Regions from separate parts of the Pseudomonas anguilliseptica genome, predicted to be linked through region 1. Evidence: riboswitches for the same ligand, from Rfam matches in the RefSeq annotation. Region 1 holds a riboswitch; each other region holds the start of a gene.
What was found. Region 1 has a riboswitch for cobalamin ahead of cobO (cob(I)yrinic acid a,c-diamide adenosyltransferase). Riboswitches for the same ligand answer to the same signal wherever they lie in the genome.

Region 1 (3,267 bases):
CGGCAAACGCGACCCAGAGATGCACCAGGCCAAGAAGGGCAACCAATACTACTTCGGCATGAAGGCGCACATTGGCGTGGATGACGAGTCGGGGCTGGTACACAGCGTGGTAGGCACGGCGGCCAACGTGGCGGATGTCACTCAGGTCGACAAGTTGCTGCACGGCGAGGAAAACGTGGTGTGCGCCGATGCGGGTTATACCGGTGTCGAAAAGCGCCCCGAACATGATGGGCGCGAGGTGATCTGGCAGGTTGCTGCCCGCCGCAGCACCTATAAGAAGCTGGGTAAGAGCAGCCCGCTGTACAAAGCCAAACGCAAGATCGAGAAGGCCAAGGCCCAGGTGCGCGCCAAGGTTGAGCACCCGTTCCGGGTGCTCAAGCGTCAGTTCAGTTATGTAAAGACACGCTTCCGTGGCTTGGCCAAGAACACGGCGCAACTGGTGACGCTGTTCGCGCTGTCGAACCTGTGGATGGCACGCCGACATTTACTGACCAATGCAGGAGAGGTGCGCCTGTAATGCGGGAAATGGCTGCCGCGAGCTACTCGCGGCGGCTAAAAACACAGAAATGAATGGGTAATCTGATCGTTTTTGATCGATTTGCCGCTTTCAAAATCGGCGGGGCTGAAGTCAGCCAGAAATACATGGCTACTTCAGACCATCCCTAAGCGTTTTGCCCTTTTGGCTCTGCTCGGCCTGCCGTTAGCGACCCTGCAGGCGGCTGAGCCATCGTTCAGCTGCACCAAGGTAGAGGCTGGCAGTATCGAGGCGCTGATTTGTCAGACGCCTGCTCTGGCCGAACTTGATCAGAAAATGTCGGATATTTATCAGCAGGCTTCGGCCAAGGCCGCAAACCAGCATCCTCCCGTACTCAAGGCTGAGCAGCGAGGTTGGATAAAAGGCCGCAATGACTGCTGGAAGGCCGCTGACCGTGAGCAGTGCGTAGCCGAGAGCTATCGCCTGCGGATTGCCGAACTGCAGGCGCGCTACGCGTTACTGAAAGGGACCGGTCCGGTGCATTTTCAATGCGATGGCCTGCCAGCCAAGGAAGTCATCGTCACCTACTACCCCACCGAGCCTGGGACCCTGCTGGCCGAGTTTGCTGACAGCGTGTCGTTGATGTATCAGCAGCCTGCAGCCAGCGGCAGTAAATATCAGGGGCGCAATGAATCATTCTGGGAGCACCAGAGTGAGGCGACCGTGGTGTGGGGCTATGGCTCGCCCGAGATGAAGTGTCAGGCCAAGTAACCCTGGTGGCTTAAGCCGTCTGCGCTAAATGGCGCATTCGTTTGACGCTTAATCGCGAACTCTCTACCCTTCGCGCCTTGTAACAGGTGCCCCGAACGCTGTGCGTGTGTGGGGTGAAACTGGGAAGTCGGTGCGCTGTGCGTGTGAACGCCCGCTATTCCGACGCTGCCCCCGCAACGGTAAGTGAGTCAAACGCCGCAAGTGCCACTGTGCTCAAGCATGGGAAGGCGCGGCATAGAGCCTGCTAGGTTCTGAGAACCTCAAGGTTCGCTCACAAGCCCGGAGACCGGCCTGTTGCAGTCCACGGCATCGCGGAGGGCGATGGCTGGCGTGTGGTTTGCGCTGTGCGTGGCCCCGCGCTTTCCCTGTCCTCGCATGCTTTTTCCAGCCAGATCGCCCTGTGGCGGTGGAGCAGTGCGATGACTGAATCGATTGAGCGTGACGCCCGGCACAAGGCGCGCATGGCCCGCAAGAAAGCCCTGATCGATGAAAAGATTGCCCAGGCCCAGGACGAATACGGCCTGCTGCTGGTGCACAGCGGCAATGGCAAGGGCAAGAGCAGCAGCGCTTTCGGCATGGTCGCGCGTGCCTTGGGCCATGGCCTCAAGGTCGGCGTGGTGCAATTTATCAAGGGCGCGGCCAGCACCGGCGAGGAAAGCTTCTTCCGCCGTTTTCCCGATGAAGTCAGTTATCACGTAATGGGTGAGGGCTTTACCTGGGAGACTCAGGATCGTCAGCGCGATATCGATAAGGCCCATGAGGCCTGGGCGGTGGCGGCGCAGCTGCTGAATGACCCGGCCATCGGTCTGGTGGTGCTCGATGAGCTGAATATCGCGCTGAAATATGGCTACCTGGAACTCGACGCGGTGCTCGCCGATATTGAAGCGCGTCCGCTGCTGCAGCATGTGGTGGTGACCGGTCGTGGCGCGCTGCCTGGGATGGTCGAGGCAGCGGATACCGTCACCGAAATGAGCCTGGTCAAGCATGCGTTCAAAGCCGGGGTTAAAGCACAAAAGGGAGTGGAGTTTTGAGCAGCGCCCGCTCTTGCCCCGCCTTATTGATCGCAGCTCCCGCTTCCGGCCAGGGTAAAACCACGGTAACCGCTGCCTTGGCGCGTTTGCATGCACGCCAAGGCAAGCGCGTGCGGGTGTTCAAGTGCGGCCCGGACTTTCTCGACCCGATGATTCTCGCCCGCGCCAGCGGTGCGCCGGTGTATCAGCTTGACCTGTGGATGGTCGGCGAAGCCGAGAGTCGTCGTCTGCTCTGGGAGGCGGCAGGTGAGGCCGATCTGATTCTGATCGAAGGGGTGATGGGGCTGTTCGATGGCACGCCCTCTGCGGCCGACCTGGCCCGGCACTTTGGCGTGCCGGTGCTGGCGGTAATCGACGGTTCGGCCATGGCGCAGACCTTCGGCGCCATGGCCCATGGCCTGGCAACGTTCCAGCCCGATTTGCCGTTCTCCGGGGTGCTCGGTAATCGGGTTGGCAGTGCGCGGCATGGCGAGATTCTGCGTGATGCTCTGCCAGCCTCGATCCGCTGGTACGGCGCGCTGCCGCGCAGCGCCGAAGTTGGTTTGCCAAGCCGCCATCTGGGTCTGGTGCAGGCGGGGGAGCTGGCCGACCTGGATGCGCGCCTGGACGCCGCCGCCGATGCCTTGGCCGCCAGTGCCGATACCAGCCTGCCGCCGCCGGTCAGCTTCGCCGCGCCTGAGCAGGTAAGGCCCGCGCCGTTGCTTAAGGGCGTGCGGATCGGCGTGGCGCGCGACAGCGCCTTTGCCTTTCTCTATCAGGCCAACCTCGATTTGCTGGGCGAACTGGGTGCTGAATTGGCGTTCTTTTCGCCGCTCAGCGATCAGCAACTGCCCGATATCGACAGCCTCTATCTGCCTGGCGGCTACCCGGAGCTGCACCTGGCCGCACTTGAAACCAACCAGCCCATGGCCGAATCGATTCGCGCGCACCATGCTGCCGGAAAACCGATCCATGCCGAGTGCGGCGGGATGCTCTATCTGCTCGACAAAC
Region 2 (3,267 bases), 1.8 Mb from region 1:
GGCTACCGGGGATGCGCAGCAGTTGTGCCAGCCCCTCGGACCAGTCTCGCTGGCGCCAGGCCCAAGCGAACATCCATAGATGGCTGCGCAGGTGTTCGCTGAAATAGCGCTGACCGAGAATATGCGCCCGCTCCAGATGGCGCAGCTCGGCAGCAGGATCAGTGCCGCGCAGGGCGCGGGCCAGTTGGTATTCCTGCCAGAAGGCTTGTTCACGGGTCATGGCAACGCTCCTATTTTCAAGCTGCGTCGCAGTCTGCAAGTGCGGGGCGGCCCCCAGGCCAAGCATCCGTTGCTAATCTTCTGTCGGCCAATTGCCTAAGGAACGCTCATGCCGCGCGCCCTGCTCACCCTTGTGCTCTGTCTGTTACCCAGTTTTCTGCTGGCAGATCGCCTGGATGGCCATTACCTGACCACGCTGGATGGCCAGCCAGCCGAAATGCACCTGCGCAGCCAGGGCAAACAGGTCACGGGGGAGTATGTGGAAGGTGGCAGGTTGCGCCTGCAGATCAGCGGCAGCTTTGACGGCCAGTTGCTCAGCGCGCAGATCAGCGAAGCGCAGTCCGGGCAGCTGATTGCCAATATGAATGCCACTTACGCCAATGGCATGCTTAACGCTCATATTGCCGCACGCAACCCGACGACTGGGGCAACCCTGGAACGCAAGGCGCTGTTCCACCGGCAGAACTTGAGTGCAGTAGCCGCTCAAGCAAGCAACCCAAGCAGCAGCGCCACACGCGATCCGGCACTGATCGGCACTTGGGTACACGAGAAGATCATCAACAGCGGCGGCGCCAATTTCGCCTCTATGACCACTCAGATGATTCTGCAACTGCAGGGCGACGGCAGCGTTTCACAATGGACACGCAGCGTGGCAGGTGGCGCCGACTGGAACTACGACAGCCCTGGCGAGCTGCAATACAGCGGCCGTTGGCAGAGTAACAACGGCCTGTTGGAAGTGCAGAGGCAAGGCCGCAGTGACTATCAGCCCGCTGCCTACTATCGCTTCAGTGACCAGTACCTGGTCACTGAGAGCAATACCGGCAAGCTGATCTGGCAGCGTCGCCAGTAATCAATCAGGCCGGTTGATGCAGGCGCGAGTTGAACAACGGCCCACGGCTATACGCGGACAGCGCCTTGGCAGCGGCCAACACACCCAGATCGACCAGCGGCTCGATCAGGATCACGCTCATATAGGCCAGGCCAAAACTGCCCACGGCCGCCAGGTTCTCGCCGGAGAAGCCGTTGCCGTAGAACGCCCAGAAGCCGACCCAGGCGACGATGCCGCCCTGATAGGCCGTCGACAGCGCCAGCGCCTGCTTGTAGGAGAGGTCCACATAGGCAGTACCCGGCGCGATAATGCGCTTGGCCAGCACACTGATAGCCCACAGCGGCACCAGCAGCGTAGTGACGTTCATGCCGTATTGCGGCAGGTCGAACTGAGCGAACAGCAGCCCCTGCAGGAGCAGGCCGAGCGCCAGACCAACAGCCGTAGCACCGGCGCCGAACAGCAGCAGCAGGGTCGAACCGAGGATCAGATGCACCTCGGAAACCCCGACCGCGTGGTGCGGAAATACTTCAAAGAAGCAGAACACCAGAGCAGTGGTCAGCACGCTGCGTAATGCCAGGGCGGCAGCGCCGCCATTGTCACGCACGCTGTCGAGCGCAAGCTTGGCGCAAAGGCCAAAGGCACCTGCGGCGGTTGCATAGCCGAGGAAGATTTTGGCGCCAGTAACGACTTCTGGTTCGATGTGCATAGAGATTCCTGTACCGCGCCCACCGCGCGATGATCCGGATTGAGGGGATGGGCATAAGCGCCCGGCTTCGATGGCAGGTCTCCTGGCTCACGGCTTGACACTGCGCCCGCCTTCCCGACCTTGCAGTCAGTGGCATCTGGGCTTCGCTCGCCGTTTACAGTTGCGGGGGCAGCCAGGGCATTGGCGACGTGCGCTTCACCCTGTTCCCTTTTCATCCAGCCGCATCACACGGGCTGGAACCATCGGCGGCCACCTTACCCGGCGGCCGCGAGAAATGACAGAGCCCGACGTTTACCGCGCAGGCAAACCAACGGACTGGGTAGCGCCTGACGCCGTATGACGCAAGCAGGTGAAGACGCCATTGGCAGTGGCGCACAGCAGCCCCTGAGCATCGTGCAGCGTGGCCTGCACCGCGACCTCTCGCCCTTCGCGCTGCTGCACGCAGGCTTCAGTACGTAGCGGCAAAGCCGCAAGGCCAATCGGGCGCAGGTAATTCGCCTGCAGGCTGGCGGTCACGTAGACCTCCGAGGCACTGGCCTGCGAATACACCGCCAACCCCAACGCCGCATCGAACAGCGTGGCGGTATAGCCGCCATGCACACCGCCAAGCGGATTGAAGTGCACGGCCGGCGGCTGACTGCTGAAGCTCGCCACCCCGGCTGCGGCCTGCAGCTGGGAGATACCGTAATCCGCCGCAATATCGCCGGTCAGCCAGACCTTCAACCGCTCAAACAGACTGCCGTGCATGTTCAGGCCTCAGATCAGGTGCGGCGTACTGCGCGCCACCAGCGCTTCGACATTCACCCCACGCGGCAGGGTGCCGTAGACCCGCCCGCCCTGACCACCCAGACGACTGGCGATAAAGGCATCGGAGACCTCGGCATTGCCGGCTTCCAGCAGCAGTTTGGCCTGCAGCGCCAGAGCCACATCTTCGGTGAGCTGACGGGCGCGGTACTGGATATCGGCGGTGTCACGGAAATCTGCCTGCAGTTGCGCAATATGGGCTTTCAGCAGCGCATCGCCGTGACCGTCGCCGAGCTCATGGAACAGCGCATCAAGCACGCCCGGCTCCTTGGACAGCGCGCGCAGCACGTCCAGGCACTGCACGTTGCCCGAACCTTCCCAGGTCGAGTTGACCGGTGCTTCGCGGTACAGCCTTGGGAGGATGGTGTCCTCGACATACCCGGCACCGCCCATGCACTCGGCAGCCTCGTTGATCATGGCCGGCGCGCGTTTGCAGATCCAATACTTGCCCACGGCGGTGACCAGGCGAGCGAACTTGTCTTCCTGCTCATCGTGCGGGTTATCCAGCGCCTTGCCCATGCGCATGGTCAGCGCCAGCGCCGCTTCGCTTTCCAGGGCCAGGTCAGCCAGTACGTTCTGCATCAGCGGCTGCTCGCTGAGTACCCGCCCCCCAACCTGACGGTGCGCGCAGTGATGCGCGGCCTGAGTCAGGGCCTGACGCATCAGCGCGCTGGAGCCAATCATGCAGTCGAAGCGGGTCAGCGCGACC
Region 3 (3,267 bases), 3.0 Mb from region 1:
TGGCACGGCTGAGCAGCTTCTCCTTGACGATATGGTAAGCGGCCAGCGTCCATTCGCCCTGGCCATTCCAGAACGCCTGCTTGAGGCCGATCTCGGTCTGCTTGGCCTCGCTCAGGTCGAACTGCTGCTGCGTCGGATTGAGCGTCAGCAGGTTGCTCACGCCCTCGGTGCTGGTGGCGTACTGGCCGTACAGCGACAGCTCTGGCGTAACCTCGAAGACCAACCCGGCGCGCCAGTTATCGCCCGTCAGGCTGCGGTCGGCACTGCTGTCGGCCAGCAGGTTGTCGCGCTGGATATGCACCTGATCGCGGCGCACACCGCTGACCAGCGACAGGCGGTCGGTCAGCTGGGTGCGGTTCTCTGCGAACAGCGAGAACTGCCGCGCCAGGTTGCGCTCGCGCGGGCCATAACCCAGCGGATCGGTGCTCTGATACTGGCCGCCACCGCTGCCGGCAAGCGGCACCGTGTCAGTGAAGCTGCTGGAAAAATCGTGCTGACGGGCGAAGTGGATGCGGTTGTAATCCACGCCCACCACGGTGCGACTATCCAGGCCGAACAGGGCGTGTTCCAGGGTGAAGGTCTGGCGATCGCCGACCTGCTCCTGGGTGTGCTTGATCTCGTAGAAGTCGCTGCGCTTGACCTGATCGCCCGGCTGCCAGCGGTAGGACTCGGCATTGCGCCAGTAGCGCTGGGTCTTGATGTAGTAGAGCTGGTTACTGGCGGTCAGGGCGTCATTGATCCGCCAGTCGCTGACCAGTCGGGTGATCTGATCGTTGTAGCGAACCTCGGCGTTATCGACGTTGTAATTGCGCTCGCGCAGGCTCTCGCGATACTTGCCCGCGACCAGCGGCGTGCCCAGGTAGCGCTGCGGGTCCTGATCGCCCTGATCATGGGACAGGGTAAAACTCAGCGCATCGCTGGCATCCCAGCGCAGGGCGGCGCTGAGCGCCTGGCTCTGCGACTCGCCGTCATCGACCCAGCCATTGCTGGCCTGCTGATTGAGGTTGAGGCGGTAGCTCAACGCATCGCTGAGCGAGCCACCGCTGTCCAGCGCGGCCTGGCGACGGTCGTCGCTGCCGTAGCCGATACGCAGCTGGTTGCTGATGGCGCCGCTAAACGGCTTTTTCGGCACCACGTTGATCACCGCGCCGGTCGCGCCTTCACCGTAGAGCACCGAGGCAGGGCCGCGCAGCACGTCAACGCGCTCCACCGACCAGGTGTCGACCGGGAAGGTCACGGTGCCGGCCCCGACATACTGGCGGGTGCCGTCGTACAGCTGCATGGTCGCGCTGTGCCCGGTAAAGCCGCGCGCCGACAGTGCGGTGCCGCCATTGCCGGGGCTGCCGATGCTGCTGATGCCAGGGGTGCGGGTGACCGCGTCCTGTACGCTGAGGTTGTTGCGCCCGCGCACCTGCGCGCCGCTCAGGCTGCTGGTGCTGGCCGGGGTTTGCAGAGCCGTCAGGCCCAGGCGCGAACCGCTGCTGGTGGGCGTATGCAGATCGCTTTCGCCCTCCGCAGCAACCTTGACCTGCACGGTCGTGGCCGGCAGATTGACCGGGGACTCGCCCGCCACAGCCGTACCGACCAGGCACAGGGCAAGGGAAACAGAGAGTTGAGACAGGGGATAGCGCGCCATGATGCTTCCATCGCAAAAGGGATAGGCACGGCAATCCCGATGGAAACGCGCAACAGCAAAACACGGGCGCACAGGCACCCACGATCGGCGTCAACGCCCGCCCACCGCGGGTTGCCAAACAGTTGGGAGTTGCCGCTGCGTGCTAAACGCAGCGGCTAGATAACCCTAAGAACCTGTTTACGATCTCGCGAGCTAGAGCCAGACAAGGCAGAAATGACCAAGGGCGCGGAGTTTACTGGTTGTAAATGAGCAGCCCGAGGTCATTTCTAACGCCGGATGGCCGACGCGCAGCAGATCGTAAACAGGTTCTAAGAATCAGGCCGGTCTCCGGGCTTACGAGGGTCATGACGTCATCGCCTTCCCATGCAGAAACTGCACAGTGGCATCGTGATGACGTCGCTCGCTTACCGTTGCGGGGGCAGCGTCGGACTGGCCCAAAGGGCGCACCGACTTCCCGTTTAACCTCACGCACGGCGGCGTGAGACACCTGAAACGGCGCGGATATGACCATCCGCGCCGGCACAAGTCAAGGCATCAGCTCGACAAGGCCAGCCGCTCAAGGGCGAGGGTTACATCTGTGGGAGGCGCTGGGCGGCATTCCGCTTTAGCGGCGACTTCTGATAAGTGATCGAGCGGCTGTAGTCGCGGCTAAAGCCCCTCCCACACTCAGCCCTTATCAATCCGCAGCTCAGGCACGGCGCGGCCGGCCACCAGACGCTCATCGACCAGGCGGATCAGCTCGGCTTCATCGCGCACGCGGAACCACTCGCCGGCCGGGTAGAGGCTAGCGGTCGGGCCCAGATCACAGGGGAACTGGCACTGTGTACGGGTGATATGCACCCCGCCCTCGCACTCCAGTTTGCCGGCGGCCTTGAGGCGCTGACGCAGAGTTTTCCACAGGTCCAACGCACCGCGCCGGGTGCAGCGCGGGCCGTTGCACAGCAGCAGGCGCTGGGCGTGAGGCGGAATCTGCGACCAGGCGTGATGCCCCGGCACGGCGGCCACACCGACACAGGGCAGGTGCAGCTCGGGGCGTTCGATCAGTGCGCAGGCGACCTCCACCGGCAAGCCGTCGGCCTGGCCGATGGCACTGACGACAAACAGCTGCTCAGGATTGGCCTGCCGGCTTAGTTCACTGCGCAGCCAATCGAGGTGCGGGCTGCTGCTCGCAGGCTCCAGATCGATCACCAGCAGCGGCCGCTCGCCCTCGGCCACGCGCTGCCAGAGCGGCGCATAGCTTTCACTGGTGTCGACTATATCGGCCAGCGCCGCTTCCCCGCGCAGCTCAGCCAGACGGCGGCGCAGCAGCTCGGTAAACGAGCCCTCGGCAAGCTCAGGGCCGACAAACAGAATGCGGGCGTAGGGGGAAACGGACGTGGTCATGGCGGCCTCCAAAGCGGGGCGGCAGTCTAGGGATGGTCTGAAAAAGACTTCCTGATTTTGGCAAAATATCCGCACTCCACCCGCCGAGTTTTCCGATGAAGCAGATGACCTTCGCCGACGCCGAGTACGCCGGCAAGCGCAAGCAGACCCGCAAAGAATTGTTCCTGATCGAGATGGATCGGGTAGTGCCATGGAAAGGGTTGATCGCTTTGATCGAGCCGCATTATCCAAAGGGTGAAGGCGGCCGA

Region 2: it holds a riboswitch for cobalamin, as region 1 does, so the genes downstream of both, BLW24_RS13410 (energy-coupling factor ABC transporter permease) here and cobO (cob(I)yrinic acid a,c-diamide adenosyltransferase) in region 1, are expected to answer to the same signal.
Region 3: it holds a riboswitch for cobalamin, as region 1 does, so the genes downstream of both, BLW24_RS07330 (TonB-dependent receptor) here and cobO (cob(I)yrinic acid a,c-diamide adenosyltransferase) in region 1, are expected to answer to the same signal.

Annotation. Positions count from the first base shown of each region.
Region 1 covers NZ_FNSC01000001.1:4,526,005-4,529,271, reverse strand. The annotation lists gene BLW24_RS22055 (IS5 family transposase) at 1-517, shown strand, start outside; gene BLW24_RS22050 (MliC family protein) at 680-1,246, shown strand; cobalamin riboswitch at 1,314-1,555, shown strand; gene cobO (cob(I)yrinic acid a,c-diamide adenosyltransferase) at 1,666-2,277, shown strand; gene BLW24_RS22040 (cobyrinic acid a,c-diamide synthase CobB) at 2,274-3,267, shown strand, end outside.
Region 2 covers NZ_FNSC01000001.1:2,763,680-2,766,946, reverse strand. The annotation lists gene BLW24_RS13420 (DUF3703 domain-containing protein) at 1-220, opposite strand, end outside; gene BLW24_RS13415 (hypothetical protein) at 329-1,069, shown strand; gene BLW24_RS13410 (energy-coupling factor ABC transporter permease) at 1,074-1,754, opposite strand; cobalamin riboswitch at 1,810-2,013, opposite strand; gene BLW24_RS13405 (PaaI family thioesterase) at 2,046-2,501, opposite strand; gene BLW24_RS13400 (acyl-CoA dehydrogenase family protein) at 2,511-3,267, opposite strand, start outside.
Region 3 covers NZ_FNSC01000001.1:1,496,978-1,500,244, forward strand. The annotation lists gene BLW24_RS07330 (TonB-dependent receptor) at 1-1,636, opposite strand, end outside; cobalamin riboswitch at 1,938-2,142, opposite strand; gene BLW24_RS07335 ((2Fe-2S) ferredoxin domain-containing protein) at 2,303-3,019, opposite strand; gene BLW24_RS07340 (IS5 family transposase) at 3,115-3,267, shown strand, end outside.